3 regions of the Sphingobium sp. TomTYG46 genome follow, and region 3 is predicted to be linked to each of the others. Evidence: riboswitches for the same ligand, from Rfam matches in the RefSeq annotation. Region 3 holds a riboswitch; each other region holds the start of a gene.
What was found. A riboswitch is a leader RNA that binds a small molecule or an ion and turns the genes downstream of it on or off. The one in region 3 is predicted to bind cobalamin.

Region 1: linked by a shared signal. The riboswitch ahead of ACZ5YV_RS15475 (cobalamin biosynthesis protein CobG) and the one ahead of ACZ5YV_RS17300 (TonB-dependent receptor) in region 3 are both predicted to bind cobalamin.
Region 2: linked by a shared signal. The riboswitch ahead of ACZ5YV_RS00500 (TonB-dependent receptor plug domain-containing protein) and the one ahead of ACZ5YV_RS17300 (TonB-dependent receptor) in region 3 are both predicted to bind cobalamin.

What each region holds. Positions count from the first base shown of each region.
Region 1 is NZ_AP027325.1:489,191-499,302, reverse strand. Features, by position in the region: gene ACZ5YV_RS15525 (hypothetical protein) at 26-232, shown strand; gene cobF (precorrin-6A synthase (deacetylating)) at 245-988, opposite strand; gene ACZ5YV_RS15515 (cobyrinate a,c-diamide synthase) at 985-2,292, opposite strand; gene cobM (precorrin-4 C(11)-methyltransferase) at 2,289-3,074, opposite strand; gene ACZ5YV_RS15505 (cobalamin biosynthesis protein) at 3,071-3,427, opposite strand; gene cbiE (precorrin-6y C5,15-methyltransferase (decarboxylating) subunit CbiE) at 3,424-4,626, opposite strand; gene ACZ5YV_RS15495 (cobalt-precorrin-6A reductase) at 4,625-5,374, shown strand; gene cobJ (precorrin-3B C(17)-methyltransferase) at 5,350-6,099, opposite strand; gene cobI (precorrin-2 C(20)-methyltransferase) at 6,096-6,818, opposite strand; gene ACZ5YV_RS15480 (precorrin-8X methylmutase) at 6,815-7,444, opposite strand; gene ACZ5YV_RS15475 (cobalamin biosynthesis protein CobG) at 7,444-8,559, opposite strand; cobalamin riboswitch at 8,718-8,945, opposite strand; gene ACZ5YV_RS15470 (alpha/beta fold hydrolase) at 9,072-9,935, shown strand; gene bluB (5,6-dimethylbenzimidazole synthase) at 10,053-10,112, opposite strand, start outside.
Region 2 is NZ_AP027324.1:91,598-101,709, forward strand. Features, by position in the region: gene nirB (nitrite reductase large subunit NirB) at 1-2,062, shown strand, start outside; gene nirD (nitrite reductase small subunit NirD) at 2,068-2,403, shown strand; gene ACZ5YV_RS00480 (molybdopterin-dependent oxidoreductase) at 2,635-5,247, shown strand; gene cobA (uroporphyrinogen-III C-methyltransferase) at 5,234-6,016, shown strand; one part of gene ACZ5YV_RS00490 (IS5 family transposase) at 6,152-6,576, opposite strand; one part of gene ACZ5YV_RS00490 (IS5 family transposase) at 6,576-6,909, opposite strand; gene mobA (molybdenum cofactor guanylyltransferase) at 7,059-7,592, opposite strand; cobalamin riboswitch at 7,612-7,884, shown strand; gene ACZ5YV_RS00500 (TonB-dependent receptor plug domain-containing protein) at 8,055-9,926, shown strand; gene ACZ5YV_RS00505 (ABC transporter substrate-binding protein) at 9,963-10,112, opposite strand, start outside.
Region 3 is NZ_AP027326.1:7,137-17,248, forward strand. Features, by position in the region: partial or broken gene ACZ5YV_RS17255 (IS3 family transposase) at 1-84, shown strand, start outside; gene ACZ5YV_RS17260 (hypothetical protein) at 154-600, shown strand; gene ACZ5YV_RS17265 (reverse transcriptase family protein) at 638-1,609, opposite strand; gene ACZ5YV_RS17270 (helix-turn-helix domain-containing protein) at 1,566-1,895, opposite strand; gene ACZ5YV_RS17275 (ParB/RepB/Spo0J family partition protein) at 2,599-4,434, opposite strand; gene ACZ5YV_RS17280 (hypothetical protein) at 4,482-4,673, opposite strand; gene ACZ5YV_RS17285 (hypothetical protein) at 4,965-5,714, opposite strand; gene ACZ5YV_RS17290 (DUF3768 domain-containing protein) at 5,918-6,316, opposite strand; gene ACZ5YV_RS17295 (ArdC family protein) at 6,378-7,316, opposite strand; cobalamin riboswitch at 7,659-7,902, shown strand; gene ACZ5YV_RS17300 (TonB-dependent receptor) at 8,079-10,112, shown strand, end outside.

The sequences.
Region 1 (10,112 bases), on a different replicon from region 3:
CAAAAAGAAGCAGGAGAGCATTTTCATGACTCATGCCCTCAATGCACAAGAATGTCTTGAACGAGCCCGGATGCATGAACAGCTTGCGGCAACAACCGCCGATGCGTCCGCGCGGACCATGCATCAGGCAATGGCCGCCGAATTTCGTCGTCGTGCCGCGATGGGGACGATCGACGGAGTTAGCCCGGTGATCAGCAAACCGGTAATCGAGCTGACCGTCAACGCCGCCTGAAGCGCTTTTTCCTCAGGCGTCCCGGCGCAGCAGATACACGTCCATGATCCATCCATATCGCTGGCGCAGCTGTGCCCGGCGGTCGATGATTTCCGGTCCCGTCACGGCCAAAGGACCGTGCGCCAGCGCCTGATGCTCCATGCCCAGATAGGCGCCCCACCAGATCGTCAGCTTTGCCGACTCCAGCGTCTGAAAGGTGCAGTCCCCGTCCAGCATCACGACGACATCGCGCACGCCACTGGGCCAGCCGCGTTCGCGCAACTGCCTGCCGGTGGTGATCAGCACCGGATCGGCCAGCCGATTGAGGCAAATGCCATGCGCGGCCGTTAGCACCTGAACGCTGGTAATGCCGGGCACGACGCTGACCTCGACCGATGGGCCTAGCCGTTCCGCGATCCGCAGGCTGCTGTCATAGAGCGACGGGTCACCCCAGACGAGCAGCGCAACCGTACCGCCATCGGGCAGGTGCAGCGCGATCCGCTCCATCCAGATCGCGGCGATCGCATCATGCCAGTCGATGACCGCCTCGACATAGGCGGCCTGATCCGCGCGCTTGGGCATGTCGAACTCGACGACCCGTGCGGGGCCGGTCAGTAGCTGAGCACAGATGGACCGGCGCAGGTCGATCAGGTCGGACTTGGCCTCTCCCTTGCGCGGGAGCAGGATCAGATCAGCCTCGTTCATCGCCCGGATGGCGGCGAGCGTCAGATGATCGGGATTGCCTGTGCCGATGCCGATCAATGACAAGCGGATCATGCGGCACCCGCGATCAGGTGGAAGAAGCTGCCCGTCACCCGTCCCCGGTGCGATCCGGTGGCGACGACCGGAGTGCCCGTCGCATCCGTCACTTCAGCAAGCGGCTCGTCGGGCTGATCCACAATCGTCGAATAGTGAAACTCATGCCCGCGCAACAGCGCTCCCGCCTCACAGCCGCCCATCGGCGCCAGCAGCCGCGCTTGCCGATAGCCCAGTTGCAACCGCCGTTCGGCGAAGCTGGATACCAGCCCGAGCAGCCCTGCCATCGCATGCGACCGTCCCTGCGCATCGATGATCGCTTGTCCCAACACCATATAGCCGCCGCATTCGCCGTGGATGGGGTGATCTTGCGCATGGCGGCGCAGACCCTCCATAAACCGCGCGGCATTGGCGATCTGTGGCGCATGCAGTTCGGGATAACCACCGGGCAGCCAGATGGCGTCGGCCTGGCGGTCGGGCGCTTCATCAGCCAAGGGGGAAAAGGGCAATATCTCCGCCCCCGCCGCGCGCCAGCCGTTCAGCATATGGGCGTAGGTGAAGGAGAAGGCGGCATCCTGCGCCAGTGCAATCCGCTGCCCCGGTGGGGGGCAGCTATAGGGGGGCGCTGATGTGCCGGGGAACGCGTCGGCCGCCTTTTGCAGAGCCGGAAGATCAACATGCGCCTCGACCATATCCGCGATGGCGTCGATCGTCTGCTCAACCTCTTCCTGCTCGCCCGACTGCACAAGACCAAGGTGCCGTTCCGGGATGGAAAGGGCATCCGATCGCGGGATCGCGCCCAGCACGGGCATGGCGACATCCTCCATCGCTTGCCGGATCATCGCCTCGTGGCGTGCGCTGGCGATGCGATTGAGGATAACTCCCGCCACCCGCACGTCCGCCCGCAGCACCCGGAATCCATGCGCGATCGCGGCGGCCGACTGGCTCTGTCCCGACACATCGATGATCAGGATGACCGGCCAGCCTAGCGCAGCCGCTATGTCGGCGCTGCGGCCGTTGCCGCTTGCGCCGCGCGCCGGGGCGCCGTCAAACAGGCCCATCACGCCCTCCGCGATGATCAGGTCGGCGTCCGCTGCTTCGCCCGCCAGACTGTGGAGCAGCGTCGCATTCATCGCCCAGCTGTCGAGGTTGAAGGCGGGCCGGCCGCTTGCCAGCCGGTGATAGCCGGTGTCGATATAATCAGGGCCGCATTTATAGGACTGAACGCGCGCGCCCTGCCGCTTCCACGCGCGCAGCAGGCCGAGCGTGATGACCGTCTTGCCTGATCCCGATCGTGGCGCGGCGATGAGGATGCCGGGCGTCATTCTTCCGATCCGGCGAAGCGGGATTCCGCCGTCGAAGGACGGAATCGTCGGTCATAGCCGGGCGCATAAAGCTGGCTCTCGGCAAACTCTTCCTCACCCAGCACCGGCCCGGCGAGGATGATTGCGGTGCGTTCCGGCCCGTCTGCCGCCAGCGCCTCTATGGTGGTCAGTGTCCCTCGCACGATCCGCTGATCAGGCCAGCTAGCGCGCCAGACGATCACCACCGGGCAGTCCCCGCCATAGAGCGGCGTCAGGTCCGCGATCACCTTCGCCAGATTGTGGATGGACAGGTGAATCGCCAGCGTCGCGCCGGTCGCGCCAAAGGCGGCGAGCGTCTCCCCCGAAGGCATCGCGCTAGCCCGCCCCGCCGTGCGCGTGAGAACCAGCGATTGGCCGAGGCCCGGCAGCGTCAGTTCTGCCTCAAGCGCCGCCGCCGCCGCCGCGAAAGACGGAACGCCGGGCGTCACCGTATAGCCGATGCCCAGCGCCTTGAGGCGGCGGATCTGCTCGCCCATTGCGGACCAGACCGACAGGTCGCCCGAATGCAGCCGCGCGACATCCTGCCCCGCCGCATCTGCCTCTGCGATGATGGCGATGATTTCGTCGAGCGTCAGCGGCGCGCTGTTCACGATCCGCGCACCGGCCGGGCAATGGTCGAGTAGCGCGCGCGGCACCAGCGATCCGGCATAAAGGCACACGGGCGAGGCAGCGATCAGATCGCGGCCGCGCAGCGTCAGCAGGTCCGGTGCACCCGGCCCGGCGCCGATGAAATGAACGGTCATGGCGATACTCCTTGGGCCAGTGCACAGGTGGCTTGCCCATCCGGCGAGATGATGCGGGTTGCGATCAGTCGCGCGCCGCTTCCGGCTGCAACCAGCGCGACCGCCTCGGCAACGCTGCCGGTGCCGTAAGCCGCCAGACTGGCGCTGGAGCGCGTGGGCGTCTCCACGCACTCGATCGCGCCGGGGTCGATCAGGATGAGCGGCAAGCCCAGGGCGCGGGCGAGGGGGGCGAGCAGCGCTTCCTTGTGCATCAGGGTCGCCAGAGCCGTGACGCTCGCGCCATGCCCGGCAAGTGCCGCCCGCAAACCGCCCTCTCCCGCACCACTGCGGCAGCCAAAGCCAGCAACGATCATAGCGTGACGCTCCACTGCACCAGCGGATAAGCGGCTTTCCACCCTCGCCGGGTGCCGATCGGCGCGGCGCTGGCTAATTCGATCCGCAGTAGTTCCCCGCCCAGCTGTCCATGCCATCGCGCCAGCAGCGCTTCGGACTCCAGCGTCACCGCATTCGCGACCAGCCGCGTTTGCTGGCCGGGCAAGGCGATGATCGCTTCCATAAGCGTCTCACTCAATCCACCGCCAATGAAGATGGCGTCAGGGCGAACACGGCCGTCCAGCACCGCAGGCGCGCGTCCTTCGATCAATGTCAGCCGATCGACGCCCAGCCGTTCCGCATTTGCCTTTGCCCGTGCGGCGCGCACCGGGTCAGCCTCAAAAGCCAGCGCATGGGTGGAAGGATGGCTGAGCAGCCACTCAATCGCGATCGATCCCGATCCCGCGCCGATGTCCCACAATGTTTCGCTCGGTCGGGGGGCAAGCGCGGACAGCGTCAGGGCGCGGACGGGCCGCTTGCTGATCTGCCCATCATGATCGAACCAGCTATCGGCGATTCCGCTGACACATGGCATCGCATCGCCATCGCCCGCCATATCGACGCCCACGGCAACGGGGTGAGCGATATCGTCGAAAGTGAGTTCCTGCGCCCGCGCCTGCCTGATCCGCTCGCGCGGTCCCCCTAGAGCTTCCATTATGTGCAGGATGGATGCGCTAAAGCCCTCCTGACTGAGATAGGACGCAAGCGCATGCACCGCCGCCCCGTCCCGAAGCAGCAGGATGGCGCGGCGTCCCGATGCAAGTCCGGGCCTCAACCGGGTCAACGGCGCGGCATGCAGGCCATGGCAGGCCAACTCCTGCAACGCCCAGCCGAGGCGCGAAGCCGCAAGGGAGAAGGTCGATGGCGCCGGATGCGCCACCCACTCCTCCGTCCTAAGGTGCCGCGTGATGCTGGTCCCCGCCCCGAACCAGAAGGGGTCGCCTGACGCCAGCATGACCACCGGTTCCCCTCTCCGGGCAAGCAGCGCCGTCACTCCATCCTCAAAGGGCACTGGCCAGTTCAGAAGTTCCGCCCTAAGGGGTGGCAGCAGCGCCAGCTGGCGCGGCGCGCCGGTCACGAGGCGAGCCTGTTCCAGCACGGCGCGCGCGGCGTCGGACAGGCCCTCCGCTCCATTCTCGCCAATGCCGATGATCGTCAGCCAGGGACCTTCAGCCACCATGCGCAACATCCTGATCCTGGGCGGCACGACCGAAGCGAGCGCGCTCGCCAAGGCCCTTGCCGAACGAGGCGAGCGCGCCATGTTGAGCTATGCCGGACGCACCGGCAACCCGCGCGCGCAGCCGGTGCCAGTGCGCGTCGGCGGCTTTGGCGGTGCGGCTGGATTGGCGGCCTATCTGAAAGCCGCGCGGGTCACCCACCTCATCGATGCGACCCATCCCTTCGCCGCGACGATCAGCGCGAATGCACTCGCGGCCTCGCGCGAGGCGGGCACGGCCCATCTGATGCTCACCCGCCCGGCGTGGCAAGCAGGGGAGGGCGACCGCTGGACCCATGTGCCCAATATCGGCGGCGCTGTCCGGGCGCTCGACGGTGCCCCCCGGCGCGTCATGCTGGCCCTTGGGCGTATGCATGTCGAAGCCTTTGCCGCCCAGCCGCAGCATCATTACCTGCTCCGCTTCGTCGATGCGCCCGAACTGCCTCCCGCGCTGCCGCGCCATCATCTGGTCGTGGATCGCGGCCCCTTCACGCTGGCGGGCGATCTTGCCCTGATGCGCGCGCACGGCATTGAATTGATCGTCGCCAAAAACGCAGGAGGCGACGGCGCGCGCGCGAAGATCGACGCCGCACGGGCGATCGGCCTGCCCGTCATGATGATCGACCGGCCGCCTTTGCCACAGGCGCAGGCCATTCATGATATCGGCGACGTGCTGGCGTGGATCGATCATTCGGCCCAGCGCGGCGTATAGAGGATAGGACCTGCCGCGCGCTCGATCAGGCGGGTGCGGCTTGATCCAACGATCACCATCGTGCGCATGTCTGCCATATCGGCGCTTGCTTGCCCAAGCGTCACGACACGCAATTCTTCTTCCGGCGTCGAAACGGCACGCGCGAACAGGATCAGCCGATCGTCGCCGCACTCCTCGCGCAGGATGTCCAACACGCGCGCAAAGCCATCCGGCCGCGCCTTCGACCGGGGATTATAAAAAGCCATCGCAAAGTCCGCCTGCGCGGCAAGGCGCAGCCGACGCTCGATCAACGCCCATGGCTTCAGATTATCCGACAGGTTGATGGCGCAGAAATCATGCCCCAGCGGAGCGCCCGCCCGTGCGGCTGCGGCGAGCATGGCGGTAATGCCGGGCAGGATGCGGATGTTGATCCCCAGCCACGCTTCCGGCCCGGCCTCCAGCGCCTCGAACAATGCCGACGCCATGGCGAACACCCCCGGATCGCCGGAGGACGCCACCACCACGCGCCGCCCGGCCGCCGCCAGTTCCAGCGCATGGGCCGCGCGCTCCAGCTCCACCCGATTGTCCGACACATGGCGTAGAAGTCCGGGGCGATCCGGCACGCGGTCAACATAGGGCGCATAACCCACCAGATCGGTCGCCTCCGCCAGGGCCTGTGTCACTTCGGGCGTCACCAGCCCTTCGGCTCCCGGCCCGAGCCCGGCTACCGCCACCCATCCGCTCATGGCCGCCGTCCCTGCCCATGGACCAGCAGGATAGAAAAATAGCTGGTGACAGCCTCCGCCTCACCCAGCGGCGTGATCTTCTGGTCCGCCATCGTGGCATATTCGACCAGCCAGGCGCAGTCCTGCTTGCCAGCAGCCTCCACCGCCCGGCGCAGCTTCGCCAGATTGCGGCCGATCTTCATGACGACCAGCGCATTGGTGTCATGGATACGGCGCGCCAGCTCTTCTTCGGGCAGCGTCGCCATCAGCACCGTCAGCACGTCGTCGCCCCAACTGATCGGCGTCCCGCTCGCCGTCCAGGCCCCCGACATGCCGGTGATGCCGGGCACGATTCGCATGGGCGCAAGTGATGACAGGCGGCTGTGCAGATGCATGAAGCTGCCGTAGAAAAAGGGGTCGCCCTCGCAGAGGACAACCACATCCTCACCCGCCGCCGCCAGCCCGTGCAGATGCGTGGTGCACTCCGCATAAAAGGCGGAAAGCCGCTGATTATATCGCGGGTCGGTGACCGGAATCTCGGTCGTCACCGGATATTCCATCGCATATTCGACCGCGTCGGGACGCAACAGTCCTTCGACGATTTTTCGGGCATGACCTGCGCGGCCCGGCTTGCGGAAATAGGCGATGTGGCGGGCATCGCGGATCAGCCTGTCGGCCCGCACGCTCATCAGGTCCTGCGCGCCGGGGCCTAGGCCCACGCCGTGAATGGTCCCGATCATTCGGCCGCACTCGCGAGCGCATTGACCGCCGCGACGGTGATCGCGCTGCCGCCCAGCCGCCCTTCGACGATGCAGCTGGGAACCGGCTGCGCCTCCCACAAGGCTTCCTTCGATTCTGCCGCGCCGACAAAGCCGACCGGGCAACCGATGATTGCCGCCGGGCGTGGGTAGTCGGGGTCCTCCAGCATGTTGAGCAAGTGGAACAGCGCGGTTGGGGCGTTGCCTATCGCGACGACGGCACCCGCGAGATGCGGCCGCCACAGCTCCAGCGCGGCGGCCGAGCGGGTATTCGCCATGGCGCGGGCAAGATCAGGCACTTGCGGGTCGGCCAAAGTGCAGAGGACCAGATTGCCAGCGGGCAGGCGCGCGCGCGTTATCCCTTCCGACACCATCCGGGCGTCGCACAGGATCGGCGCGCCCGCTTCCAGCGCGGCGATTGCGGCCGTGGCGAAGCGCGGCGAAAAGCGGATATGCGGCGCGAGGCCAACCATGCCCGCCGCATGGATCATGCGCACGGCAACCCGCTCTTCCTCTGCCGCAAAGCGGTCGAGCGCCGCCTCCGCCCGGATCATGCGGAAGGACTGGCGATAGATTTCCGCCCCGTTGGTTTCATAGAGATGCGGCATCATTGGGCTCCGAAGAGGGCGATTATCTGGTCGGGCGACAGTCCCGTTTGCAGCGGCGGCCCACCTGCGCGCGCATTGTGGGCAAGGTCGAAACGGCCATCCCGCCCGGTGAGGACCACCGTCGCCTGCGAAGGTCGGGCGCACCCCTTGGCGCAACCCGAGACATGAAGTCCGCGAACATGCGGCGCCAGCCGGGCGGCCAGATCGCGCGTGGCGACGCTCGCCTGCGGGCAGGCTGGCGCACCGGGGCAGCAATCGGCGGAAAGGCGCGTATCGGCCGGATCATCGGACGGGGCGTCGCTGCCTTCCAGCACCAGTCCACGCCAAGGGGTAAGCCGCACCGCCTCCACACCGCCCGCCATCACGGCAAGGAGCGCAGCCGCCTCGATCCGACCGAAGGGCGCTGCATAAAAAGGGCCGGGGGCAGTGGCTAGGGCAGCAGCGCGAGGCCGGGCTGGGGCAGGGGCCTTGGTCGCTATATCAGGCAGCGGGGCGGAATGCCGCGCCATGCGCCCGGCTTGCGCGCCACCGCTGGCCACGAACCAATGGGCATGACGGATCAGCCTCTCGGCAGCGTTCTCTGCGCTCACAGCCACGCCATGCGCGCGCCCGTCAGCGCGTAGGATCAGCGCACCGGTCGTCCCTCTTTCGATCCGGAAATCAGCCGGAACATCGCTCAGGACCGGGGCAGGCCCCGCATCAATCGCAAAGCCGACCTTCGCGGGCAGATCGGGCAGCTCCTTCATGCGCGCGATAAAGGCGGCGGCTATGACGGCGCTGTCATCGCCGGGTAACCAATCGGGATTGATGAGGACGGGAATCTGCCTGTCCCGATCCGCATCGGCATCCGCCAACCCCAGCCCGACCAGCCGCTCCATCAATGCGCCGTGGCCTGCCTCGTTCACGCCCCTGATTTGCAAGGCGGCGCGATTGGTAACGTCGATATGCCCATTGCCCAGCGCGAGAGAGGCCTCGCACAATCCCACTGCCTGCGCGCGGGTCATCCGGCCCAGCGCCGGGCGCACCCGGACCAACAGCCCGTCGCCAGCCATCATCGGCCGCCATGCCGTCGGACACCAGCCGCGCACGCCGGTTCGCGCTGCGTCACGCCGCATCAGCTCCTGCATTGCTCCTGCACTCCCCGCACCAGCGCCACGACAAGCGGACGGCACGCACAGGCAAGCGGACAGGCCGCACGCCTGCACGGCCGTAGCCGCACGAATTCGTCGCTCAAACGGAGAACCGAGCCGTGACCATCCCCTGGGTCATGGCAAGAGCGACCTTTGCTCCGGCAGGTCTCCTGGCTTGCGGGTCATAGCGTTGGCATGGGGCCTTCCCGGATCGCTCCAGTGGCTGACCGTCCCTGTTTTAAGGGTCCGGCCGGTCCATGCCTTGCTCGCCGCTCACAGTTGCAGGGACAGCCACGGATTAGGGAGGGAAACCTCCCGCACCGCGTTCCCATTTAAGTCCCTTGCGGGACACCGGCGCGATCGATGGACCGGGCAAGCCCGATCCGCTGCGCTTCATAAGGGCGATGCGCGCGAAAGGGAAGTGGGCAGCGACGGCTTGCTTGCGCCCGCTTTGCCCCAGGGCTAGTCCCTTCTGCGAATAACAACATGGAGAGCAGATGATGAGCGATCTCAGCTTCGAAGCGACCAGTCGTTTTCTCGAAACCGCCAATGGCCGCCTTCATTATCATGAGGCTGGATCAGGCCCCGCGCTGCTGCTGCTACATGGATCAGGCCCCGGCGTTACGGGCTGGGCGAATTTTCAGGGCAATCTGCCGCTCTTTTCCCAGCATTTTCGCACGATCATCGTTGATGCGCCCGGCTATGGCAAAAGCGATCCTGTGAATGGCGATCCGGTAGCGGTGGCGCGCGATGCGGTGGTTGCGCTGATGGACGGCCTTGGCATCGATCGAGCACATGTGCTGGGCAACAGCTATGGCGGCATTGTCGGTGGTCATCTCGCGGCATCTCATCCGCAGCGGGTGCAGCGCTACATCACCATCGGCGGGATCGGGTTCAACATCACCTCCACCTTTCCCAATGAAGGGCTGACCCGACTTGTTGATTTCATCGAGGACCCGACGCGCGAGAACATCATCGCCTGGCTGGAATCGATGGTTTACGACAAATCGATCATTACCGACGAACTGATCGACATGCGCTACAAGGCCGCGCTCGAACCGGTGACGATGGAGAGCAGCCGCAAGATGTACACGCGCGCGGCTCTGGGCTTCATCGCGCAGTCGATGAGCGGGCCGGGCGTGTCGCAGAGGATCGATTATCTGGGCAAGATTCAGGCGCCCACGCTGATCACCTGGGGCCGCGACGACAAGGTCAGCCCGCTCGATGGCGCGTTGTTCCCGATGCGGGTGATCCCGAACTCGGAACTGCATGTGTTCCCCAAATGCGGCCATTGGGCGATGATCGAATGCAAGGAACGGTTTGAAACATTGGTGCTGGGGTTCTTGTTGGGTGAGGGGTAGGGAGAATCGTCCACCCCGTTCGCCCTGAGCTTGTCGAAGGGCTTTTCTTTCCTTGAAGAGAAGTGAGGGGCTTCGACAGGCTCAGCCCGAACGGCGAATAGGTGGGAGCGGGTTGCGCTAACGCCGCACCACCACTGAATGCCAATCCGTCCGCTGTTCCCATCCGCGTCGTTCCAG
Region 2 (10,112 bases), on a different replicon from region 3:
CAGCTTCCGCGACATGAAGGATGTCGACACCATGCTGGCGGCCGCCGATCAGGGCGGCGCGGCAGTGGTGATCGGCGGCGGTCTGCTCGGCCTGGAAGCCGCGCACGGCCTCACCCTGCGCGGCATGAAGGTGACCGTCATCCACCTCATGGACACGCTGATGGAGCGTCAGCTCGACGAAGCGGCGGGCTGGCTGCTCAAGTCCGCGCTGGAAGGGCGCGGCCAGACCATCCTGACCGGCGCCAACACCGAAGCCATCTATGGCGAAGGCAAGGTGGAGGGCGTCCGCCTGAAGGACGGCACCGAAATCCCGGCGAGCCTCGTCGTCATGGCGGTGGGCATCCGCCCTTCGACCGCTCTGGCGCGCGAAGCTGGCCTCGAAGTCAATCGCGGCATCAAGGTCGATGACCATATGGTCACCAGCGACCCCGATGTCCTGGCAGTCGGCGAGTGCGTCGAGCATGACGGCAATGTCTACGGCCTTGTCGCGCCGCTGTGGGACATGTGCCGCAGCCTCGCGGACGGCCTGACCGACCAGCACACGGGTTACAAGGGCTCCGTCACCTCGACCAAGCTCAAGGTCGCCGGTCTGGACGTCTTCTCCGCCGGTGACTTCTCCGGCGGCGAGGGATGCGAGGACATCGTGCTGCGCGATGCATCGCGCGGCGTTTACAAGCGTGTCGTGGTCAAGGATGACAAGGTCATCGGCGCGGTCCTCTATGGCGACACGGCGGATGGCGGCTGGTATTTCGACCTGCTGAAGCGCGAGGAAGATGTCGGCGAAATCCGCGACCTGCTGATCTTCGGTCAGGCCTTCGCCTCTGGAGGAGGCGCGCTGGACCCTAAGGCGGCCGTTGCGGCGCTCTCGGACGATGCCGAGATCTGCGGCTGCAACGGCGTCAGCAAAGGCCAGGTCGTCGGCTGCATCGAAAAGGGCGCATGCAGCCTCGACGCGGTGCGCGCCACCTGCAAGGCGTCGGCCAGCTGCGGTTCGTGCACCGGTCTGGTCGAGAACCTGCTGGCGGTGGTGCTGGGCGATGACGTCCAGTCGGGTCCCAAGACGATGTGCAAATGCACCAGCTTCGGCCATGACGATGTCCGCCGCGAGATCGTCGCGCAGAATATGCGCTCGATCCCCGAGGTGATGCAGAAGCTGCACTGGTCCACCCCGGACGGCTGTTCGTCCTGCCGCCCTGCGCTCAACTATTACCTCCTCTGCGCGCTGCCGGGTGAATATGTCGATGACCAGCAGAGCCGCTTCGTCAACGAACGCATGCATGCGAACATCCAGAAGGACGGCACCTACTCGGTCGTCCCGCGCATGTGGGGTGGCCTGACCAACCCCAAGGAACTGCGCGCGATCGCCGATGTGGTCGAGAAATATGATGCGCCGATGGTGAAGGTCACCGGCGGCCAGCGTCTCGACATTTTCGGCATCAAGAAGGAAGATCTGCCTGCCGTGTGGGCCGACCTCAATGCCGCAGGCATGGTGTCGGGTCACGCTTATGGCAAGTCGCTGCGCACGGTGAAGACCTGCGTCGGGTCCGAATGGTGCCGCTTCGGCACGCAGGATTCGACCGGCCTTGGCGTCAAGACCGAACGGATGACCTGGGGATCGTGGATGCCCCACAAGTTCAAGATCGCCGTATCGGGCTGCCCCCGCAACTGCGCGGAGGCGACGATCAAGGACTTTGGCGTGGTCTGCGTGGACTCGGGCTATGAACTGCATGTCGGCGGCAACGGCGGCATCCATGTCCGCGCCACCGATTTCCTGTGCAAGGTCGCGACCGAGCAGGAAGCGCTCGACTATTGCGCCGCCTTCACCCAGCTCTACCGCGAGGAAGCGCGCTATCTGGAGCGCACCGCGCCCTGGATCGAGCGCGTCGGGGTCGAGTATGTGAAGCAGCGCATCGTCGAGGACGACGCAGGCCGCGAGGCTCTGCGCGCACGCTTCCTCTATTCGCAAAGCTTCAGCCAGGAAGATCCCTGGGCGCAGCGCGCCGCCGGTGCGGAAAGCGAATTGCACCAGCACCTCGAACCCATTGCCATCGCTGCGGAGTGACACCCATGACCGATTGGATCGACATCGGAACGCTGGCCGACATTCCCCAGCGTGGCGCTCGCACCGTTCAGATCACGGGCGAAAAGGAAATCGCCGTGTTCCGCACCAGCGATGACAAGGTCTTCGCGCTGGTCAATGAATGCCCGCACAAGAAGGGCCCGCTGAGCCAGGGCATCGTCCATGGCCACAGCGTCGCCTGCCCGCTCCACAACTGGAACATCGCCCTGAAGACGGGCGAGGCGCAGGGCAATGACGAAGGTTGCACGCCGACCATCGCCGTGAAGGAGGAAGGCGGCCGCATCCTGATCGCCCGCCCGGCGGCGCTGAAGGCGGCAGCTTGAGCTTCCGGTCCCCAGCCATAAAGGCGGGGACCCGGGTGGGGGTGTCTTGTTGGCCATCCCTTGCGGCAAGCGCCTCCACCCAATTCCATTCAGAGCATGTCCTGTGCGAGACGGATCGTGTTCCTGCGAAGGCAGGAACCCAGTTCCGGCCGCAGGACTGGGCTCCTGCCTTCGCAGGAGCACCTCATCGCTTCCGCCTGACAAGCGAAGCCCCGGATAAGAGGTAAGAGCATGAACCAGGCCATCCGCACCACCTGCGCCTATTGCGGCGTCGGTTGCGGCATCTCGGCCACGCCGACCGGACCCCGGTCGGTCACGATCAAGGGCGATGAGCAGCACCCGGCGAACGGTGGCCGCCTCTGCTCCAAGGGCACGCATCTGGGCGAAACCGTCGGGCTGACCGGCCGCCTGCTGCACCCCATGATCGGCAACAAGCGCGCCAGCTGGGACAAGTCGCTGGACCTCGTCGCGAAGAAATTTCGCGATACCGTCGATCGCTACGGCCCCGACAGCGTCGCCTTTTACGTCTCGGGCCAGCTGCTGACCGAAGATTATTATGTCGCCAACAAGCTGATGAAGGGCTTCATCGGCACGGCGAACATCGACACCAACAGTCGCCTCTGCATGTCGAGCGCGGTCGCCGGGCATAACCGGGCCTTTGGCGAGGACATCGTGCCTGCCACCTATGGCGACTTGGATGAAGCGGACCTGATCGTGCTGGTGGGCTCCAACACCGCCTGGTGCCACCCGATCGTGTATCAGCGCATTCAGGCAGCGCGGGCGGAGCGCGGGACCAAGCTGGTCGTGATCGACCCACGCCGCACGGAAACCTGCGAGGGCGCGGACCTGCACTTGGCCGTAAAGCCCGGCACCGACGTTGCCCTGATGAACGGCCTGCTGGCATGGTGCGATCAGGAAGGGGTCACCGACCCTGCGTTCATCGCCGACCATCTCAATGCGCCCGAAGGCTTCTGGGAGCATATCCGCACCGGCCACGATCTCTGGACCACGGCCAAGACCTGCGACATCGCGCCTGCGCTGCTCGAGCAGTTCTACAAGCTGTTCGCCGCCACTCCGCGCACCGTCACCTTGTTCAGCCAGGGCATCAACCAGTCGATCCGCGGCACCGATCAGGTCAACGCGATCATCAACGTCCACCTCGCCACCGGCCGCATCGGCAAGCCCGGCGCTGCGCCCTTCTCCATCACTGGCCAGCCCAACGCCATGGGCGGCCGCGAAGTCGGCGGCCTTGCCTCGACGCTGGCGGCCCATATGGACTTCGCGCCTGAAAATGTGGAGCGGGTCGGCCGCTTCTGGGCCGCCCCGACCATGGCGACCAAGCCCGGCCTGAAAGCCGTGGACCTGTTCCGCGCCATCAACGAAGGGCGGATCAAGGCGCTGTGGGTGATGGCCACCAACCCCGCCGTGTCGCTGCCCGATGCAAACCGCGTGCGCGAGGCGCTGGAGTCCGTGCCCTTCCTCGTCGTCTCGGATATCATCGCCGACACGGACACCAGCGTCCATGCCGACGTCCGCCTGCCCGCCGCTGGCTGGGGAGAGAAGGACGGCACCGTCACCAACTCCGACCGCACCATCAGCCGCCAGCGTCCCTTCCTGGCGCTGCCCGGCGAGGCCAAACCCGACTGGTGGATCGTCAAGGAAGTCGCCCGCCGCATGGGCTGGCGCAACGCCTTCGCCTATGACCGGCCCGCCGACATCTGGCGCGAACATGCCCGCCTGACCGCTTATCAGAATGATGGGGCACGGCTGCTCAACCTTCGCGCGCAGGCAACCATCGGCAACGACGCCTATGAGGCGATGGAGCCGTTCCGCTGGGGTGGCGACAAGCCCTTTGCGGATGGCCGCTTTTCGACCGCCGATGGCAAGGCCCGGCTGGTCCTCACCAAGCAGATGGACCTTCAGGACCCTCTGAAGCAGTGGCCGATGACGCTCAACACCGGCCGTTATCGCGACCAGTGGCACACGATGACGCGCACCGGCCTCTCGCCCAAGCTCGCCCGTCATCGCGAGGAACCGCTGGTCGAGATCCACCCGAAGGATGCCGGGGAGCTGGATATTTGCGATGGCGACCTCGCTCGCGTCCAGACCGCGCAGGGCAACAGCATCTTCCGCGTGGCATTGAGCGAAGGCCAGCGTGTCGGCGAAATCTTCACCCCGATCCACTGGACCGATCAGATCTCGACCGGCGGCCGCACCGGCCTGCTGCCCCGGCCGCTGGTCGATCCGCATTCCGGCCAGCCGGGCTTCAAATCGACGCCCGCCAGCATCGAAAAGGTCGCGACCGAGTGGAAGGGCTTCCTCATCCTGCGCGGTGAGCAGCCCGCCAAGGTCCCCTGCCTCTGGGCCACGAAGGTCACCGTGCCTGGCGGCGCGCTCTACGAAGTCGCGGGCAATGGCGATCCCGCCCGCCTCGAAGCCTGCTTGCCCAAGGGCGACCGGGTCGAGGCCATCGACATGTCGCGAGGCACCCGCCGCGTTGCGATCATCAAGGATGGCAAGCTGGCAGGCGTCCTCTTCGTCACCCGCACCGGCCTGCTCCCCTCGCGCGACTGGCTCATCGGCCAGCTCGAAGCCGAAGAGGTGGGCGCTTCCGTCCTCGCCGCGCGAGGCCCCGGCAGCCAGCCTGACAAAGGCCCGACCATCTGCGTCTGCTTCGACATCGGCCTCAACCAGATCGTCGCGGCCATCCGCGACCAGAGCCTGGTCGATGTTCCCGCCATCGGCAAGGCGATCGGCGCGGGCACCAATTGCGGGTCCTGCCGCCCCGCGCTTGCCAACATCCTCGCCCAAATCCCGCAGGAGACGCTCCATGCAGCCGAATGAACTTATCGCCCCCGGTGAAGTATGGCTGGTCGGCGCAGGTCCCGGCGATCCCGATCTGCTGACCCGCAAGGCCGAAAAGCTGATGGCGGCGGCCGACATCGTCTTTTACGACGCACTGGTCGGACCCGGCGTCCTCGACCTCATCCCGCAGGGCATCGAGCGCATCAGCGTCGGCAAGCGCTCCGGCCGCCACAGCAAGGATCAGGAAAGCATCAACGACCTGCTCCTCGCCGCTGCCAAGGCGGGCAAGCGCGTCGTGCGCCTTAAGGGTGGCGATCCGTCCGTCTTTGGCCGCTCGTCCGAAGAGATGGAGCATCTCGCCGCCGATGGCATCCGCTTCCGCATCTGCCCCGGCATCACCACCGCCAGCGCGGCGGCAGCAAGCGGCAACGCCTCGCTCACCCTGCGCGGCAAGGCGCGCGGCCTGACGCTGGTGACCGCGCATCTGAGAGCTGGTGAGCCGCTCAAGCTCGACTGGGAAACGCTCGCCCGCCCCGGTGGCACGCTCGGCATCTATATGGGCCGCGCTGCTGCCGGAGAGATCAGCCGCCAGCTGATCGCCGCCGGACGCGATCCCGAAACCCCCGTGATGGTGGCGGTCAACGTCTCGCTGCCCACCGAACGCCTGATCAGGGGCAAGCTGTCAGCGCTTGCCTTCCTGGTGGCCACGATCAGCGATGAAGATCCGACCCTGCTTCTGATTGGTGAAGCGGTGGCGGGCACGACCATGCCTATGGAGATCGCCGCGAGCGTCGCCCTACAGGTTTGAACTTGCCCTCCACATCTTTGCCTTGAGCCTGTCGATGCACCTGCCTTAGTTGGAAGGAAGGTAAGGGGTATCGGCAGGTTCAGACCGGTGGAGCCCGTGGGTTTGCTGTTCTGATGATGTAACTAGGCTCAGGACTCATTGATTGAGCCAGAAGAGGACGGTTGCTGCGATGCAGATGGCGGACATGAAGGTGTGGGCGCAACGGTCGTAGCGAGTGTGTACGCGCCGCCAATCCTTGAGTCGGCCGAACATGTTCTCGATACTGTGCCGCTGGCGATAGAGCACGGCATCGTGCGGGATCGTGACCTTTCGGTTTTTCTTTGACGGGATGCAGGCGGTGATGTTGCGTTCGGCGAGCGCCTTGCGGAACCAGTCGGCGTCATAACCTCGATCACCGAGTAGAGCTTTGGCCCGAGGCAAGGCGTCGAGCATCAGGGCGGCCCCCTTATAGTCGCTCATCTGTCCCTCGCTCAGCCTGACCAATGGCCTGCCCTTGCCATCGCACACAGCGTGGAGCTTCGAGTTCAGGCCGCCCTTGGTGCGTCCGATATGTCTGGGAACAGCCCCTTTTTGAGCAGGCTGACCGCCGTCCGGTGTGCCTTGAGGTGCGTCGCGTCAATCATCAACTGATCGGGCTTCCCGCCCTTCGCTGAAAGGGCAGAGAAGATCTTGTTGAACACCCCGAGCCGGCTCCACCGGATGAAACGATTATAGATCGTCTTTGGCGGACCATAGTCGGCGGGCGCATCGCGCCATCGCAAGCCGTTCCTGATGACGAAGATGATACCGCTGATGATCCGACGATCATCCACCCGCGGCACGCCGTGGGACAGCGGAAAATATGGCTCGATCCGGCGCATCTGCGCCTCCGACAACCAGATCAGATCACTCATGACAACGCCTCCTTGCGCCGCCATTGAATCAACCGATCTGCATCCCTGCAAGCAATTTAATAGGTCCTGAGCCTAGGTGCTCCTGCGAAAGCAGGAGCCCATTTGCGCCGTTAGAACTGGACTCCTGCCTTCGCAGGAGCACGCGGTGGCTAGCTTTTTGGCAATCCGGCAAGATCCTGCGGTCGATTAATATTCGGCAGGACGATATCCGCCCGCTCCACGATCCGCGCGCCGATCCGCTCCAGCCAGCCGAATATCGACCGGCTATTCTCCTCAGCCAGATGCGCGTCCATTTCATCTGCAAGCCCGACAGGCCAGAACCCCGCCAATTGCTGCCCCTTCAACACCGCAGCGCCTTCTCCTGCCAGCGCCTCCACCAGCGCCGCCGGATAGACCGGCATGTCACACCCCGTCGTCAGCACCGCGTCATAGCCCTCGCTCTGCGCATGATGCAGCGCCGCGTTCAGCCCACCCAGCGGTCCCATATCCGGCGCGGGCCGATCGGATAGGCTGGTCATACCCTCGACCGTCCGTCCGCAGACCACCACCGCCTCCACATGGGGCGCGATCGCCGCCACCGCATGTTCGATCAGCGTGCGCCCGTCCGGCATCAGCGCCAGCGCCTTGTCGCTCCCAAACCGGCTGGATCGCCCTCCGGCCAGCACCGCGCCCAGCAATCGCATCGATCCACTCCTTGGCAGAACCTTCACTTTCCCCTATGGCGCGCGGCGTGAGCGGGCAACCGTTCATGAAAAGAAGATCGCGCCGGAAAGGGAATGTGGTGCGGACGGCTCATCCGTCCAAATCCGCAGCTGCCCCTGCAACTGTAAGCGGTGAGCGCGATGCACCCGGAAACCCGCGACCTTCAAAAGGGGAAGGCGAGGGGGACCAGCCACTGGACACGCGTCCGGGAAGGCCCGTGCATCGCCGCGACGACCCGCGAGCCAGGAGACCTGCCGGCGCAGGGTCGCTCTTGCCTTGGGTCCAGGGATCGGTCCAGGCACGGTGTTTTCCGTCTGAGCGACGAAGCGGCGCAGGGCCGCATCGGTGCGCGGGACGGGGCTGGCGTCTCCTTCTTCCGTGCATTGACCGCTTACGCGGATGCCCTGGGCTCATGTCGCATGACGCTCAGGGAAGACAAGAACATGATCAGGACCGGAATTTCACTGCTGGCGCTCCTCGCCGCCACCCCAGCGCTTGCCGAAGACGCCGACGAAATCGTCGTCACCGCACTGGGCATTGCGCAGCCGACCGACGAAGTCGGCCAAGCCATCACCGTCATCGATGCAAAGACGATCGAAACCCGCCAGAACGTCAGCGTCGCGGACCTGATCGCCACCACGCCGGGCATTCGTTTCAACCGGGCCGACGCCGTAGGCGGCGTGACCGGCATTTCGATCCGGGGCGCGGAAACGACGCAAACGCTGGTGCTGCTGGATGGCGTCAAGATCAATGACCCCAGCATCATTGGCGATGCCTATGACTTCGGCAATCTGCTGACCGGCAATATCCGCCGCATCGAAGTGCTGCGCGGTTCCAACTCCGTCGTCTATGGCAGCCAGGCGATCGGCGGCGTCGTCAACATTATGTCAGCCGAACCGGGTGAAGGCTTTGGCGGCACCGCCTCGGTGGATTATGGCTATGCGGACACCCTGAATGCGAAAGCAGATGTGTCGGGCAGCGCGGGCATTGCCTCGGGCAGCGCTGGCGTCGCCTATTTCCACACCGACGGCATCTCTGCGGCCAAGGGCGGCACGGAAAAGGACGGCTATGAGAATATTGCCACCCACGCGAAGCTGAAACTGGCGTTCACGGACAATCTCAGCCTCGACCTGCGCGGCTATTATATCCATGCGAACCTCGACACCGACATCTTCTTCGGCGCGCCGGTGGAATCCACGGACAGCAGCAAGCTCGATCAATATGTCGGCTATGCTGGGATCAACCTTGCGTCATTCGATGGCAAGCTGACGCAACGTGCGGCCGTTACCTGGTTCCGCAACGATCGCGATTATTTCTTCGCGCCCAGCTCCACCGCGCCGGACTATGGCTATTCGGGCACCAATCTGCGCTTCGAATATGAAGGTGTCTATCAGCCGGTGGATCAGGCCAAGCTGATTTTGGGCTACGAGCATGAACGCCCGGACTATGATTCCTTCTATTACGACTTCTTCACAGGCGACAAGGTCGTCAGCGCGGCCAAGGTCAACATCGACAGCGTCTATGCCCTGGCCGTGGTGAAGCCGCTTTCGGGGCTGTCGCTGACCGGCGGCGTGCGCCATGACGATCACAGCCAGTTCGGCGGCGAGACGACGCTGGGCGCAAACGCAAACTACACGCCCAATGAAGGCCGTACCAACATCCGTGCCAGCTATGGCGAAGGCTTCCGGGCACCCTCCCTCTACCAGATCTACGACGGCACCTATGGCAATGTCGATCTGAAGCCTGAACGGTCGAAAAGCTATGATGTGGGCTTCGACCAGAATCTGGATGGTGGCCGGGCGATGATCTCTGTCACCGCGTTCCGCCGCGATACCCGCGACCAGATCTATTTCGACGGCTTCGCCCCGCCGTTTGGCCGCTACGTCAATCTTACGCGCACGCGTGCGAGGGGCGTGGAAGCCGCCGTCACGCTGAAGCCCGTCGATGCGCTTACCGTCACTGCCGCCTATAGCTATATCGACGCGATCGATCGCTCCGAAGGCGGCCTCAACGAAGGCAAGCGTCTCCCCCGTCGCGCCAAGGATGCGGTCAGCGTCTCGGCTGACTATGAATGGGCGTTCGGCCTATCGACCGGCGCGACGCTCACCATGGTCGGCGACAGCTTTAACGATTTCGCCAACACCCAGCGTCTGGATGGCTATGCCCGGCTCGACATTCGCGCTTCGCTGCCCATCAATGAACATCTCGAAATCTACGGCCGCATCGACAATCTGACCGATGAGGAATACGCGACGGTCTATGGTTACAACACCTACGGCCGGTCGGCCTATGCCGGCGCACGTGTCCGCTTCTGATGACGGGAAAGAGGGGCGGGCGTGACGCTTCGCCCCTCAACGCCTGCCCGCAGCATCCGCCTGCGTCACGATGCTGCGCGCGGCCTGCACATAAGCAGGACCGCCGCACACCGTCCAGGCTTGCGGCACGCGGATGCGCAGGATGGATCGCAGCACCGGGTGGTGCAGCATCTCCGTCCCCTGATC
Region 3 (10,112 bases):
ACGGCGACACCGCCATATCCGGCTTCCGGTTCCGCTTCGCTCCACCTCCACCCGGATATGGCGGCAGCGGCTTTAATCCACTAACAAACCAATCGGTCCACTCGGTGGGGGCAGATCATCTTCGAGCAATATGCTGGTGAATGCTCACACAGATTGGGCGAGATCGAAGCTCATATCTCTTCTGGGGGCCATGCCGGGACGGATTATGGATCGCTTCCAGATCTGCCAGCGTTTCCTCACGAGATTGAATGGAAGCGTGTAGGCATCCGCCTGACCGAAGAGGCTTTTGCATTCCAGGTCGCCGTCGAAGCGATGAACTCAAAGATCAGCTATCTCTACGATTTCGATCCACCCGATGGCGGTGACGCCGAGGTGCGAGCGCAACTCATCGGACTTGGTCTAAAGGCTTTGGGGCTGGCCGGTAGGCTTCGCCAATCCGCGAAGCTAAGCCCAGCCCATGCACCAGACCCGGAGTACACGCCCGCCCGCCACCTAGAGAGCAGGAAACGGCATCATGAAGAGATGTTGGCGAAGTATCTGGAGAGCCAAGCTACATCCCATGAGGCGCTTGTGGATAATAGTGTGACACTTCCTGTCTAATATCCATGGCTTGCGCCTTAGTGGAGCGCCGCAACTATCAGGCCGCTTCTGCTATCGAAAGAGGAACCGTTGCCGACGCGACCGCGTTTCGCTTTAGCTGCCGCCATTGATTGTGATAATATTCCGCACGAACACGGCACCTCGGATCAATTTGCGTCGCCTCATAAAGGCGAGAAACCAAGCGCGGATAAAGTTCCAGTTTGCGGACAGGATCAGCGCACCGCTCCAACTCGCGCACCTGCTCACGTATCTTCTGCCAGCGAGAAAAAGGCAGGCCGATACCGCGTTCTCCAACCATAACGCCCGTGACGATTTTCGCACCTTCAATCGGGAAGTGACGATCTTTATGCGCGCGAAGGCCCGCGCGGAAAATCATGGTCCGCACCTCATGTAGGACGAGGCCTGAAGCATTTGCACCCGACATGGTGATGTCATCGACATAGCAGGTCATCACCAAGCCGTTGCGCGCGGCGACCTCGGCGATGCTGTCGAACAGACCCTTGTAGGTATAGTAGGAGATGATCGGACTGATCGAACTTCCGGTGGCCAGCTTACCCTGAAAGCAAATGAGATTTGCCAACAATCCCGCCACATCTGGCGCGCAATTCAGCGTGTCGCGGAAGAAATGCATGACTTTATGCTGCGGGACGGATTGGTAGAATTTGGCGATATCGATCTTTACCAACGATCCGACGCCGACATGGGCACGTGCGTTGGTCAAATATGACCTACCTTTCACCGCCGAGTGAAGGTAATCCGGCACCTGGATTCGTGCGAGATACCGATGCAACTGGCGGTGCAGGCTTTGAAGGGCGGCGCCAGGTTCCTGAATCTGCCGCCCCGTTTCCTTATGCTTAAAAACGCGATAGCCGCCATCTGCGGCTAGAAGGTCGAGCTTATTCAGTTCCCACCCCAATCGCTTCGCAAGCGCGTGGGGAGACCGGATACCAAATAAATGGCACCGATCAATGGGTATCTGCGGGCCGCTTGTCCGCCGAACTTTGCTCATCTTCTTCCCCTTCGGCTACCCATTCAAGCATCTTCAAAACCTTGTCGGCGAAGAACACCCTAGCCTTATCATACGTAGTTTCATTCGTTTGCTCTGCAAATAGTAGAAGTGACGACAAAGGAATATCAAATCTATTTGCGTATTTAGTTAAAACCTCTAAACTTGGATCTTTTTTATCCCGTTCAATCTCATTCAAATAAGAACGCGATATGTTCAGCTGATCAGCCAGATCAGATTGAGATAGCCTGTGATATTGCCTTATGGCTTTCAATGCTCTGTTGTACATTTTCCATGTCCTCCAACAAATCCCCTTTGTTGGTAAGAAATTAAGGGGGGTTTACTCGAACATGTCCCAGAACTTCGCGCCAATCCGGACGATCTTGAGAATTGCTCCCAAAATCGCGACCGCAGCCTTCCATGTCTTCGGTCTCAGCAGAGCATCCCGGATAGGGTGCTTACTTCGACTTGCTCTCGCACGCTTCTTCTCGGCATTCGGTAGGGTTGGACCCATGGACTATACTCCTGTTATGCTCGCTTCGGAATTGAAGCCAGCTCCACCAACAAGAGTAACAACTAGAGAAGAAGCACCCCCCCTAACCCTTCGCGTCCGGTCCACCCGGACGCGCCTTATCGGGGACGGCGGCGGCTCCCGCGTGGCGCGGGAGGCCCCTCGACCTGCCGACAAGTGGGAGAACCTACCGAAGTCGGTCCCGCAGGTGATTTCTCACCCAGAGTTTAAGGTGGGCTGTTGCCACTATCCCGTTTGCCTTGCGCCTGTTTAGACATAAGTTCTATCAGAGTCAACTGAAATTCTCTTATGGCGAACATTTTTTGTTTAATTGAGACATTGGTGCCGCACGACCTTGGGAGCGCGGCACCATCGCCGGTGTCAGGCGGCGAGGCGCGATGGGTTCGCAGGGCCATCGCGCCGATCTCACCGAGGGCCATGGGAAGGAAAGGGGGACGGCTCGCGCCGCCCCCCGGTCCACTCATGCCATTTCGTCGGCATCCTCATCGCACCCGCCATCTTCAACGGCGTCGGCCTCATCCGTGCCCGGCTGCTCCGGCATGTCGAAGGCACCAATTCGCAAAGGATCAGGGAGCCAGTTGCCGGGGAGACGCCCCGACACGTTGACAGCAAGGTCCGCCTTCTTCTTGATCGTCGCGCAATTGTCGGCGCTGGCATCGCCCGTCTCCTGACGCAGAAGCGAAATGAGCGAGGCGCGCTTCATGCGGTCGAACAGCGCGATGGGCGCGGTCCACCGTTCCGCCATGTCCACGCCGCTCGCCTTGGCGATCTGCTCGAAATGATGGTGCCGTTCTGATGGCCAACCGCCAGCGAATATCGTACCGTCCAGCATCACGGCGACCAGTCCAGCCATAAGGGCCATCTTGTCGTCGTCCGCCATGGCGCGGATCGCCTCAAACCGCCCCTCGATCGGCAGCGCCGCAAAGCGGGATGCCATCATTTCCTCGACAGGCCGAACATCGCTGGTCGCCATCATGTCGTCGGGAACGTCGGTCGCAACCGTCTCCGCCTTCAATTCCAGCGCGAGGTTATAGCCCTGTGCGCCATGCAACAGTTGCCCAGCCAGCGAGTCCAGAAGTACGTCGAGCGCCAGCGCCGGGTTGGCGGCAACCGCCTCCTGCACGATTTGGGTCTTGATCCGGCTAAGGTCGGCGTAGAGACTATTTGGATAAAGCGGGGCAGGGCCGCCCGTCGCGCCCGTTGCCTTGGGCTTTTTCTCGGCCTTGGCGCGATAGATACGCTCACCAAGGGAGCCATCCCGCGAAATCCAGAGCGCCACGCCACCCACAGCCTTCTGATCGGCATTGTAGGATCGCAGCCCCGCCGCAATGGACTCCCGTTCTTCCATCAGGGGCGCGATGCGGTCGCTATCCTCCCCTTCGGCTTCGGCAATGGCCTCCATCTCGGCATCCAGCGCGGCCATGCGTTCGGCCTCCACCTCACTCGGCTCCCGCTCCGCCGGATAGAGGTAGCCCTTGTTGTAGAGGTCATAGGGCTGATCGAAAGTCGCAGTCACTTCATACCAGCCCGCCGACCGATATTCCCCGGCCACGCTGTCCAGCTTGGCTTGGGCCAATTCCTCCACGATTTCAGGATTGTCGGCATAGCCGCCATCGCCCTGCGAAAACAGGTCAGGGGTGATTGTGCCGCCATGCTCCATATAGGCATCGCGCCCGACAAACAGGAACGCGCCGCTCTGCGTCGTCAATTTCTCTTCGGTCAACATGCTCCTGATCCGGTGAGCTTGGCCGCTCGACGCCTTGAAAACGCGAAGCTGCTCGGCATGATCGTCCGACAGGGTGAGCGCCTTCGCCGCCTCAAGGGTAAGCTGGTCCTTGGAGAGAATGTCGATCAGCTTGGGATTGAGCGCCGACAACCGCAGCATCTTCGCCACATAGCTTTCGGAATAACCGAACCGCCCCGCGATCTCCGACGCCGACATGCCGATATCGCGCATCGCGGCAAATGCCCGGATCGCATCGGCAGGGTGCATGTCCTCACGCGCCGCATTCTCGGCATAGGATAGCTCGATGGCCTCTTCCTTGGTCCGCAATTCGATGGGGAACAAATCGCTGTTGGCGATCTTCTTGCGCTTCACCAGTTCCTTGAGCGCACGATAGCGCCGTCCGCCTGCGAAAACCCAGAACAGTTCATCCTCTTCATAGGCGACAAGGTTCTGCAACAGGCCATGCGCCGCAATGTCGTCGGCCATGGAGTTGATCGCGGAAGGCTTAACCCGGCGCGTGTTGAGCGGGGAAAGGCGAAGCTGCGACAGTTTGACGGTCATGATAGCCATGATGGTAGCTCCTGAAAATCTTAATGATCGAATGGGGAAGGGGAGGGTCAGCCCTCCAAGGCGGCCAGTTCCTCGAACTCGACCGATGCGCGGTGCGCTGCGTCTCCGGCGTAGGTCGCGCCGGTGCGCGGGTAGTAGAAAACCCGCTCGCCTCGTTTGTAGGGGGTGCCGTCAACGGCCAGCCCGTCCACCTTCGCGCGTTTCCAGTAGGGATCGCCTCGATACCGTGTGTAAGTCATTCTTTTGACCTCCTTCCTTGGCTGAAAGCCGCTGCCTGCGGCCTGCGGCTCTGCCACTCCGGCGAGGAGCGGGACGGGGAGGGAGGGCAAAAATCGACCGCTGGCGCGGGCGAGCCGCCTTAGCCTGGTCGCCGCCCCAAAGGGCGGCGGACCACCGGGCTTGGCGGATTACACGGGCGGTCTATTTTTGTTCGGGAACGAAAGGGCGGCCGCCCTTGGTGTTCCCCTGCATCAGAGGCCGTCAAGGAGGGCTGACGGTGCCATGAACTGCGCCACGCGCGAGCGTGACCGTTAGCGGCTTCTGCCCTTGTCCGGCCCATTGGGAGCAGGGGAGAGGGGCAAGGAGATTCCATCGTCAACAGGCTTCCCAGCCCTGATATTGGCGGCGACCGCCGTGCGAGCAGCATCGGTCGCCGCTTCGATCAGACGGGGGCCATCGCCGCGCGCCTGCGAAACGGCCTGTATCTTGTCGACAATGACCTGCGCGGCAGCAAAGCGGGGATCGGCCTTATTCTGGTCGGGGTTATTTTTCAGGAAGGTCTCGGCCAGGCCCTCATGGGCAGGCGATTGGCCGGGAGCCAGGATCGGCCGTTCCAGCGAACGCACAGCGCGCAAGATGTTCGCCGGCTGTTGACTGTTGATGCGCGTCGCGAGGGCAGCGCCGATCTCTCGCACCCGCTCCAGGGGCGTTTGCTGCGGGGAAATAACGGCATCGACCTCCCTGTGCCCCAAATGGGTCAGCAAATGCGATTGATAGGTCGGACCTTTGGCATGACGGAGATAGGCCAGTTCGATCCGCGCAGCCACGATGCGAGGCTCAGGCGCGCCATTTTTGACCAACGCCTGAAGGCGGTCCGCCGCCTCACGGCGCGCCGCTGGCAGATAACGGTCAAGTTCATCCCGAATTTTTCCAAGGGAAATGCGGTAACGCTGGCCGATGGGAGGATCACGCGGAGGAAGAAAGGCGATGCCTCCCGGCCCCGTCCGGGCCTGTACAGGCTCATCGCCGTCATGGGCGGAGGCAGGGTCATCGGATACCAAGGGGATCAGCCAGCAAGCTCGCCAGCCGCCTCACCCCGCATGAAATCCATCGCCGTAATCTGCACTCTGACCGCCCCGATGTCGAACTCAAGCATGGTAAATTGCCCTCTCAGCATCCTATCCAGAATGGAGCGAAAACACAATAAATCGCTATTGACCAACAGCCCATATGGCCGCCCCGCCGAGCGGGGCGGCAGCGATATTCAATACTCGCTCGCCAGCATGATTGTCAGCAGGCGCGTTGTCCGTTCGTCATCCCAAGGGGCTTCACTGCCAAACTCCAACGCTTTGTCATAGCAGTCAATTTTCCAGAATATGGTCTGACTGATGGCATCTTCCTTGCCGGGACGGCGCTGCATCCATTCACCCGTATGAAGGCGATAGACAGCGCCAAAATCATGTTCGGCATAAGGGTCGTTACCCTCGTCAAACTGATCGAAAGCAATGATCTGGGACACAGCTTCATGACGGTCACGCTCATCAAGCGAGGCAAAACCAATCGTCATAGTTGCACGGCCCGATACGCCGGGCTGCTGGCGCGCTGCATCGTTGAGGAAGCGGATACGCTCGATCTTCTCGGCGTAGGTAAATTCGAGGCTCATGGGTCAGTCCTTGGGAAATAGGGATGGGGAGGGCAGCGGCATTCCACTGCCCGTTTCGCTGTCAGGCGGCGCGCTGGATGGGATGCCCTGCCATGTAGGACAGGATATGTTCGCTTGCGGACTGCGCGGCGGTGGCGGCCCTGAAAATGGCGCGCTTGTCGTTCCGCAAGGCGGTCAGCCAGGACGCGACATAGGCGGCGTGATCTTCCCGCTCGGTGGGTTCCATGCCAAGCTGGGCGCACAGCATCGCGGCGCCGATCTCGGCAATCAGTTCCTCGGCGGCTCGCATTTCGCGGCTCTCGCCGTAGCGATGCAGTGTTTCGCGGTTCAGCCGATCCCTATGGCCGGTGCTGTGGACAGCCTCATGAGCGAGGGTTGCGAAAAAGGCATTGCCGCTTACAAAGTCGGCAAAGGCGGGCATCTGAATACGATCGCTGACGCTGTTGTAAAATGCGCTGGTGCCGCCCTCGCTATAGGGAACGGGATAGAGGGCAAAGGCAGCATCCAGTTCGCTGTCACGCTCGTCGCGGTTCCTGATCTCGATGGATGGCGCGGGATATTTGCCCATGTCGAGGCCGTCGATCTGCTCGACGTTGAACACGACATATTTCTTCAGATAGCCGCGGCTGCTCTCCTCCTCATCATCGCCGCTCTGGCGCTGGTCGGTGTCATCATCCTTCGGCGTGAAAGTGCCCGCGTGGACAACGAGATTGCCCTTCTCGCCCTTCCTGACCTGCCCGCCAAGTTCGTGGGCCTGCCGGTAGGTCATCCAATAGGGATTGGCATAGCCGCGCATCATGGCGGCGGACCAAAGCAGCAGGATGTTGATGCCGCGATAGGGCGTGCCTTCATGACGCAACGGAAGCGAACTGGCCCCGCATGCCCAGGACGGCGACCAAGGGCGGGTGCCAGCTTCCAGCAATGCCACAATCTGGTTGGTGACTTCCTCGTAAATGTCGATCCGTGCGGCCTTTGCGCTGCGGGTGGTGCTGCGAGCCATATGCTTGTTTCCCTTCCAAAATCGGAGCCGAAGGCGATGGGTGCCATCGGCTTCTGCCCGCTGGCGAAGCGGGTCGGGGAATGGCGCAAATCGGGGCCGATCAGGGGGAGGGGGATCACCCGCCCTGCACAAGCGCAGCGCGGAAGGGTGGGGATACCGCCTGATCGCCAAGGGAGGCCGCAGGCCGAGACGGCTTGGCTCTTGCGCCAGGGGGCCGGAACAGGCCCCAAAATCAAAAGCCTGCAACGGAATGATAATGGACCGCCAACGGGAATGCCCATGCCCGCTTGTCTGCACCGCACAATTTCACTACAGGAGCGCCGTCCGGGACGCGCCAAGCGGCCAGGACATGATCGCGCCGGTGTCCCGAGAGGGACTTAATAGGGAACGCGGTGAAGGTGGTTCGCCACCCTAATCCGAGGCTGTCCCTGCAACTGTAAGCGGTGAGCGCGATGTACATGCGCGGATAGGCATTGACCTATCCGCCAGCCACTGGGCCGGACGCTAAATCCTGCGAGGCCTGGGAAGGCCGTGCATCAAGCGATGACCCGTGAGCCAGGAGACCTGCCGGCGTCTGGTCGCTCTTGCCATGGTCCAGGGGATGGTCGAGGCACGGTGAACTCCGTCTGAGCGACGAACGAGCGGTGGGGGCCGCATCGGTTCGTGCGACGGGCGCCAAGGCGTCCGCCCGTGGTGCGCGCCGACCGTTCGTAACGGCACGCCCCTGCCCGACGTCGAATGACGCCGACGGGGCATGATAGAATGAAGAAGACTATCCGCAATATATCCAGTTATACTCTCGCCGTACTGCTGCTGGGCGCGCCGCTCGCCGCCCACGCCGACGATTCCGCCGCCAGCGCAACGGAAAGCGACACCATCATCGTCTTCGGCCAGCGGCAACCTGCTCTCGCCATTCCGCAATCCACCGGCAGCCGGCTTGGTCTGACGCCCCTGGAAACCCCCGCTAGCATCGCGGTTGTCGATGGCGAGGAATTGCGCGCGCGCGGTGATCTTACCCTTCAGGATGCCGTCACCCGCGCACCGGGCATCACCAATATTGCCGATCCGGGCAATGGTAACACGGCGCTGGCGGCCCGCGGCTTCAGCGGCCAGGGATCGGTGCTTCAACTGGTCGACGGCATCCGCCTGTTTCCTGTCGCGGGAACGATCACCTATCCAACCGATCCCTGGATTGCCGAGCGGATCGACGTGCTGAGCGGGCCAGCATCGGTCCTCTATGGCCAGGGCGCGCTTGGTGGCGCGATCAACGTCATCCTGCGGCAACCCAATAGCGAGCGGTTCGAGGCCCAGGGCGAGATCGGCTATGGATCGCAGGACAGCTTCCATGCCGCCGCCGGCGTAGGCGGCCCGATCGGCGAGATGTTCTCCTTCCGCATCGACGGCAGCTATCGCCGGTCGGACGGCTATGTCGATCGCGGTCAGTCCGAGAGCCACGCCCTGTCGGGCGCGCTTAAATTCGCGCCCACCGACAATTTCTCGCTCACCCTGCGCTATGATGACGGCGACCAGAAGCCGAGCAAATATTTCGGCACGCCTCTGATCGAAGGCCGCATTGATGAGCGGGTGCGGGACCGCAATTTCAACGTCGCCGACGCGGAGATGCGCTTTCGCGACAAGCGCGCTACGCTGACTGCCACCTGGTCCCCGATCGAGCAAATCACGATCTCGAACACCGCCTATCGCCTGACCAGCTATCGCCGCTGGAAGAATCTGGAGAGCTACAGCTATGACGGAACGACCGGCCTGGTGGACCGTGCGGACAATCTGGGCATCGTCCATGACCAGACCCAATATGGCGATCAGGGCACGGTGAAGCTCAGCCTGCCGGTCGCGGGCGGCATCACCAATGATCTGGTTGTCGGTTTCGACGTCAATCTGGTCAAGCTGACCTACAGCAACGATTTCGGGTCGGACCCGCAGGAGGATTCGGTCGATCCGTTCAACCCGGTGCCGGGCCTGTTCTTCGACACGCAGGGCATTGCGCCCCGCTTCCGCACGCGCACCAGCGAATATGCGGTATTTGCCGAGAACCGGCTGAAGCTGAACGACCAATTCTCGATCATCGGCGGCGTGCGCTATGAGGAGAACCGGGTCCGCCGTTGGACCTTCGCCTATTCGCCAAGCAATGTGCGGAGCGAGACGCAGGTGCTCGACAAGCGGCTCGACAACACGACCTGGCGAGTAGGCGCAGTCTATCAGCCGACACCGGCATTGTCGCTCTACGGCCAATACACGACCGGCGTCGATCCGCTTGGGACGCTCACCACCTATTCGACGGGTCAAGTGCAATTCAGCCACGCAACCGGCGATCAGGTCGAGTTCGGCGTGAAGGGGAGCTTCCTCGATGGACGGGGTTCGGCGACCCTAGCCGCCTATCGCATCGTCAAGAAGGGCCTCCTCTCCCAGCAGACGCTCACCAGCCCGGTCGAGCAGGTCGGCCAGCGTTCGGCCAAAGGCATCGAAGCCTCGGTTTCGGTGGACCTTGCCGACGGGTTTGGCATCGACGCCAACGGCACGGTGCTGGATGCGAAGTTTGACGACTTCATCAGCGGCGCGACCAATTATAACGGCCTCACGCCCCCCGGTGTCGCGGAAACCGCCGCCAATCTGTGGCTGCGCTGGGAGCCGATTACGCGGTTGCAGACGCGCGCCGGCCTTCGCTACGTCGGCAAGCGCTATTCAGACAATGCCAACCAGTTCCGCGTGCCGGCCTATGCCGTGGTCGACGCCAGCCTGTCCTATGCTGTGACCGACAATGTCGCGCTGGACCTGCGC